2 regions of the Paenibacillus lacisediminis genome follow, and region 2 is predicted to be linked to the other one. Evidence: a T-box and tRNA genes for the amino acid it is inferred to sense, from the RefSeq annotation. Region 2 holds a T-box; the other holds one or more tRNA genes.
What was found. A T-box is a leader RNA that pairs with one kind of tRNA and senses whether it is charged. The one in region 2 lies ahead of ACLD72_RS20220 (proline--tRNA ligase), so its partner is inferred to be a tRNA-Pro.

Region 1 (3,417 bases), on a different contig from region 2:
TGAGGACGAATTCGCTTTGATTTTGCCGAGGAGGGTGAACGGCGCCGAGTTTGCCGAAGAGCGGGCCAAGCAACTGCTCGATTCGGTAAATCCTGCAGTGCTGATCGACGATACGGAATACCATATTTCGCTCAGCATGGGCTTGTCGGTGTTCCCGGTTGACGGCGATTCGGTCGACCAGATGATTCAATATGCGGATATGGCGGTTCATCATGCCAAGGAACACGGGGTTCATTTTATGCGGTATACCCCGGAAATGAAGATGTATACCCAGTCCCGCGTGGAGCTGGAGAACGATATGCGCAAGGCGCTGGAGCGCGAAGAGTTTTTTCTGGAGTTTCAGCCGCAGATGAGCCTGGACAACGGAAAAATGGTGGGGATGGAGGCGCTTGTCCGCTGGAATCATCCGAAACGCGGGCTGCTTCCGCCCAGCGAGTTTATCCCGTTGGCCGAGGAAAGCGGACTGATCGTTCCGTTGGGGGAATGGGTGCTCAAAACGGCCTGCGAATACAATAAGATGTGGCAGCTTGCGGGATATGAGCCGGTGAACGTATCGGTCAATTTGTCGATGCGCCAATTCCGCCAATACAATCTGGTGGAGCGGATCGGCGCGATTTTGCGCGAGGTTGGCCTGGACCCCCGTTATCTGGAACTGGAAGTGACCGAAAGCATGACCTACGATATCGATACGGCGTTGGACCAGCTCCATCGTTTGAAGAGCCTGGGCATCCAAATCAGCATCGACGATTTCGGCACCGGTTACAGCTCACTGTATTATTTGAAAAGCTTGCCGATCGACCGGCTGAAAATCGACCGCTCCTTCGTCAAAGAGGTCATGTGCGATGGCAACGACGCGGCGATCGTCTCGACGATCACGACCATGGCGCATCATCTAAAGCTCAAGGTGACGGCCGAAGGCGTCGAAAATGAGGAGCAGCTGGAGTTTCTGAGGCTGCAAAAATGCCATGAAGGTCAGGGATATTTATTCAGCAAACCGGTATCCGCCGGCGTGCTGGAGCACGAATTCCTTAGCCGGCTTGCCGGCTAGGGGATTTTTTTACCTTAAAGTTCGTGTTCAAAAAGTTCGGTTTTCAGCACCGAAGCTTATGTTTGGCCCGGCTGAATTCAAGATTCGATGCCGAATTACTTCTTGAATTTACTTCGTGATCAAAAGCGTACTTTTTAAACAACCTCTTATAGAATTTATAAAATTTCGGGCATGGTAGAGGGCGATGTTTTTGCAGGTAGAGAGGGGAGAAGAGGGAGCTGGGGGCTAAGGGACACCAGAGCCCTTATTTGAGGGAGAACGGAGGTTTGCAAAATGTAACGGACAGAGAAGACCTTATTTACCTTAAATCGTCCCGGATGAACGGGTTTAGAGCGAAATAGGGTCGCGTGTGTCCGTTAGGCTGGGAAATACCCGGGAAATGGGCGGATAAGGTCGCTGGAGTCCGTTAGAGCAGCGTCCACTGATGCAGACTACAGATGGAAAGAGCCGAGGTACTGGGGCGCTGCTGTTCATGAAAGAAGGGGAAGGTTACTCAAAGAACCGAAGAAGGAATGGGAACCCATCCCTCCAATCGCTCCAAAGTAGAAGTCAGAGCCATTAAAGGACGCCGTCAGGCGTTTTTCTTACTTTTTCCCGGAAAATAAAAAAATCCTTACCGTGTAAGGATTCATTGCATTCATTATGGAGCGGGTGATGGGAATCGAACCCACGCTACCAGCTTGGAAGGCTGGAGTTCTACCATTGAACTACACCCGCACATTACCCACAAATGTGACGTTAAGCTCCGCAGCGAATTCCGATTACTTTTGCGGGGCCCATACCAAAACATTAATGGTCGGGACGACACGATTCGAACATGCGACCCCCTGGTCCCAAACCAGGTGCTCTACCAAGCTGAGCTACGTCCCGTAAAGCTTCGCGGATCAGCCTCTAACGCGAAGACAAAATATAATATAACACTTTTGCTGGATCGGTGCAACATAATTTTTCGTAAAGGAAGACGTTGCTGTTTGGAAGAGATTCATGAACAGGTAGGTTAGATTAAAATTAATATATTAAATTTTTAATATATGTGATTTAAATCACATATATTGTGAAAAATATCACTTATAATAAAGACATCAAAGATGATCATCCTCAAAAAACCAAAATCAACCTAACAAATCACTTAAGGAGTGGTAAAAATGTTTAACAACTTCCTGAGAACCAATAAAATCGCCATGTGGCTGCTGACCGCCATCCGGGTTTACCTCGGGTACCAATGGATTGAAGCAGGGTATCATAAAATTACCGGCGGCTTCGACGCCGCGGGTTTCCTCACCGGCGCAATCGCGAACAGCACGGGCGATCATCCCGCTGTTCAAGGCTGGTGGGCCACCTTCCTGGAACATTTCGCCCTGCCTAACGTAGGCATCTTCAACGTCCTCGTTCCTTACGGCGAGTTCCTGGTCGGCCTGGGGCTGATCCTCGGCACCTTCACCACCTTCGCCGCCCTGATGGGCCTGTTGATGAACGCAGCGTTCCTCTTCAGCGGAACGGTAAGCACAAACGCGCAAATGCTGCTGCTTGAAGTGCTGGTGATCGTCGCCGCCGCCAACGCCGGCAAAATCGGCCTCGACTACTACGTGCTCCCTTACCTGCGCAAACTGTTCGGCAAAAAAGGGGATGCGGGAACACATCTGGGAGCGCCACAACCTCCGGTGAATGTGAAACATACAGCGTAAAGTGACGGACCGGATTAATAAGAACCTTCATAGACCCTTCCAAAGGCTCTTCCTTAGTGAAGGGTCTTTTTGCTGCGTTCTTGCGGAAGCTAAGGAAATAACGGTAAAAAATGGTCCTATTTTCATCAAAAAAGGGATACAGCCAAATATAGAGGAACTTTTTACCTCTATTGTGGAAGGTTCGGGGCGAAATGGCGACTTTTCCCAACTTGGTGCAGAAATAGGGACTAAAAGTTCCGCTATTTTGTGCAAAAGGGGGGAATATCAGAAATAACGCCATAAATTACCTCTAATCTTTCGCGGGAGGTAGTGCAAGCAGCAAGCCAACACGCTACCTCTATTTCCATCGCCCCATTGCACATGCCCGCGACCAATAATCATCAGCGGCTACCGTCTTTCGCTTTTAATGGTCATGGTGTTGTCACCTTGCTGCCGGTATACTATAGCAGGGAGTTGTCGCAGTGGCTTATAGCAAGGGGGGAAGTTGGCATGCAAATGAACCGTCTGTTTGGGATCGTCTATTTGTTGATGGAACGCAAAACCGTGACAGCGGGCGAGCTTGCCGAACGTTTTGAGGTGTCGGCGCGCACGATATACCGGGATATTGATACGCTAAGCGCTGCGGGTATCCCCGTGTTTTGCAGCAAAGGCAAGGGCGGGGGGATCGGCTTGCTGCCGGATTTT
Region 2 (3,417 bases):
GGAACGGCCGCAGACGGGCTGCGCGGCGTCTGGGTGTCCACCGTTGCCAATCTGGATTGGCCGAGCACAAGCTCATACGGAAAAACGGAAGCGCAAAAGACGGAATACATCAAGCTGCTTGATGATGTGCAAGCGATGGGGATAAACGCGGTGTTCGTCCAAGTTCGCCCTTCGGCGGATGCCATTTACCCTTCCAAGCTTGTTCCGTGGTCCTCTTACTTGACGGGAACGGCCGGCAAAAATCCGGGGTATGATCCGTTGAAGTTTTTGATCGAGGAAACGCATCGCCGGGGCATGGAGTTCCATGCCTGGTTTAATCCGTTCCGGGCCAGCACGGGCGGGGATGCCAGCAAGCTGCCGGTAAACCACGTCGCCAACGAGCACCCGGATTGGATCGTGAAATTCGACGGCAAGCTCTATATTAACCCGGGCATTCCGGAAGCCAGGGAGCATGTGATTGAGGCGATTATGGAAGTCGTCCAAAACTACGAAATCGATGGCGTTCACCTGGACGATTATTTTTATCCGACGGGGGAAACGGCATCGAGCAAGTTTAACGATGACAGCACGTACAAACAATATAATGCCAAGCAAATTTCCAACAAGGGTGACTGGCGCCGGGATAACATCAATCAATTTGTAGAAGATCTTGGGGCCAGCATCAAGCAGGAAAAGCCGAAAGTCTCGTTTGGCATCAGCCCGTTTGGGGTATGGCGCAACAAAGCGAACGATATTACGGGTTCCGACACGAAGGCGGGCATCACGGCTTATGACAGTACCTATGCCGATGTACGCGCCTGGATCAAGCATGGATGGATCGATTACGTCGCTCCACAACTCTACTGGAGCCTGACGCGCAAGGAAGTCCAATACGACGTGCTGGCCGATTGGTGGGCCAGCGAAGTTCGAGGTACGGGCGTAAAACTGTACATCGGCCATGCTCCGTACAAGATCGGCACCCCGGAAGTTGGCTGGTCCAGTGCGTCGGAAATCATCAACCAGCTGGAGTATAACCGTCAAGTCCCGGAAATCAGCGGCAGCATCTTTTTCAGTGCCAAAGACTTGCGCAAAAATCCGCTTGGGCTGATTCCGCTGCTTAAGGATTATTACGGCATGTAAGATTTCTGCAGGATTTACTTGACAACGGAGTTTGGATCATATAAATTCGAACTCATACTAACTCATATGAAATAGCCGTGATTAAGGACATAAGCTTCCATTTCGTGCCCCCAGAGAGGAGGCCAGCAGCTGAAAGGCCTCTGCCGCGAGGGAATGCTTCCCGCCTTAGGAGCTGTACGGGAGAACATCACCGTAACCCGTACCGGATTCCGCCGTTATTCGGATTAGAGCATCGTTGCTTTTTACGCATAACGGTGAAATTAGGGTGGTACCACGACACATTCGTCCCTGACGAATGTGTCTTTTTGCGTTTATGCGGCTAATTCATGAAACGATAAGGAGGTCATCTGCCATGCGTCAAAGCAGGTTATTGTTGCCTACGTTAAGGGAAGTTCCGGCCGAAGCCGATTCGGCCAGCCACGCTTGGCTGCTTCGGGCCGGTTATATTCGTCAATTGGCTGCCGGGGTTTATACCTATTTGCCTTTAGGCAGGCGCGTTCTTCACAAACTCGAACAAATCGTCAGAGCGGAGATGGAGCGGGCCGGCGCGCAGGAATTGCTGCTGCCGGCGTTGCAGCCGGCCGAGCTCTGGCATGAGTCTGGCCGTTATTCCCGTTACGGAGCTGAACTCATGCGGCTGAACGACCGCCACGGCCGGGAATTTGTGCTTGGACCGACGCACGAGGAGGCGATTACCAGCTTGCTTAAAGGGGAGGTTCATACTTACCGGAAGCTGCCGGTTTCGGTATATCAAATCCAGACGAAATTCCGGGATGAACGGCGCCCCCGCTTCGGTTTGCTGCGCGGCCGGGAATTTCTGATGAAGGATGCCTATTCCTTTGATGCGGACTGGAGCGGCCTTGATGTTTCCTATTCATTGATGTACCGGGCGTACCGGAATATTATGGAGCGCTGCGAGCTCGACTATCGAGCCGTTGAAGCGGATTCCGGCACGATTGGGGGCGAAGGCGGGTCCCATGAATTCATCGTTTTTGCCGGCATCGGCGAGGATGTTGTGGCGGCCTGCGATCATTGCGATTACGCCGCCAATATCGAAAAAGCTGCCTCATTGCACAACGTGAGTATGCTGCCGCTGCCCGGGGACGCCGCTTTGGAAAAAATGCATACGCCCGGAGTGCATACCATCGAGGAATTGACGACGTTTTTGCAAGTTCTGCCCGAGCAACTGATCAAAACGCTGATTTATGTGCTGGACGGCAAACAACTGGTAGCGGTTGTCGTGCGCGGGGATCATGAAGTTAACGAACTAAAGGTGCAAGCCTATATGGGCGCCGAAAGCATTGAACTTGCCGACCCGGTTACGGTTGAGCAAGCCACCGGCGCACCGCCCGGTTTTGCGGGTCCTCTCGGATTAAAAATCCCCATTCTTCTCGACCGGGACGTCAGCACGCTGCCGGAGGGGATCGCGGGAGCGAATGAACGCGATTTCCACCTGCGGCATGTCAGCCCGGCCCGGGATATCATAACGAGTCATATCGGCGATTTTCGTTTTGTGGTTGAAGGAGAAACTTGCCCGAAATGTAAGGACGGAAAGCTGAAGTTATCCCGCGGGATTGAAGTGGGGCATATATTTAAATTGGGGACAAAGTATAGCCAAATGCTGGGAGCGTCCTATTTGGATCGGAAGGGGAAGCAGCAGGATATCATAATGGGATGTTACGGAATCGGCATCTCGCGTTTGCTCTCCGCCGTGGTCGAGCAGCACTATGACGAGCGCGGAATCGTTTGGCCGGCGGCTCTGGCGCCTTATCGGGTGCATATCATTCCTGTTTCCGTGAAGGATCGGCAGCAAATCGAACTGGCCGAACAACTGTATGAACAACTCGCCCGGAAGGGAATCGAGGTGCTGCTGGACGATCGCGACGAACGCCCGGGGATCAAGTTCAATGATGCCGACCTGATCGGCATCCCTTACCGCATTATTATCGGGAAAACAGCCAAACAAGGCGTGATTGAATTTGTAAAACGCGGGGAAGCAGCGGTTGAAAAGTTAACGGTAGAGGAGATCCTTTCCCGCTTAGCGCTCCCGCTACAATAAATCTCCGCATACGTACAACCTCCGCCATCATACATAAGCAGTAGACTTGTGTATGGGATGGGGGCTTTGGGAGCGATGCTGATGAACGGCGTGTTTGAAGGCGGGGGCGTCAAAGGCATTTCGCTGGCGGGAGCGGTGAGGGCGGCCGAGAAATACGGGGGGAAGTTCCATCGCGTTGCCGGAACCTCATCCGGGTCGGTCGTGGCCTCGCTGATCGCCGCCGGGTATACCGCGGAAGA

Region 1: it encodes a tRNA-Pro, which carries the amino acid that the T-box ahead of ACLD72_RS20220 (proline--tRNA ligase) is inferred to sense. The anticodon was not compared.

The regions. Positions count from the first base shown of each region.
Region 1 is NZ_JBKIAX020000004.1:100,267-103,683, reverse strand. It holds gene ACLD72_RS09280 (putative bifunctional diguanylate cyclase/phosphodiesterase) at 1-1,048, shown strand, start outside; tRNA gene ACLD72_RS09275 (tRNA-Gly) at 1,692-1,765, opposite strand; tRNA gene ACLD72_RS09270 (tRNA-Pro) at 1,842-1,918, opposite strand; gene ACLD72_RS09265 (DoxX family protein) at 2,194-2,733, shown strand; gene ACLD72_RS09260 (zinc ribbon domain-containing protein) at 3,223-3,417, shown strand, end outside.
Region 2 is NZ_JBKIAX020000010.1:233,521-236,937, forward strand. It holds gene ACLD72_RS20215 (family 10 glycosylhydrolase) at 1-1,119, shown strand, start outside; T-box leader at 1,188-1,412, shown strand; gene ACLD72_RS20220 (proline--tRNA ligase) at 1,472-3,178, shown strand; gene ACLD72_RS20225 (patatin-like phospholipase family protein) at 3,254-3,417, shown strand, end outside.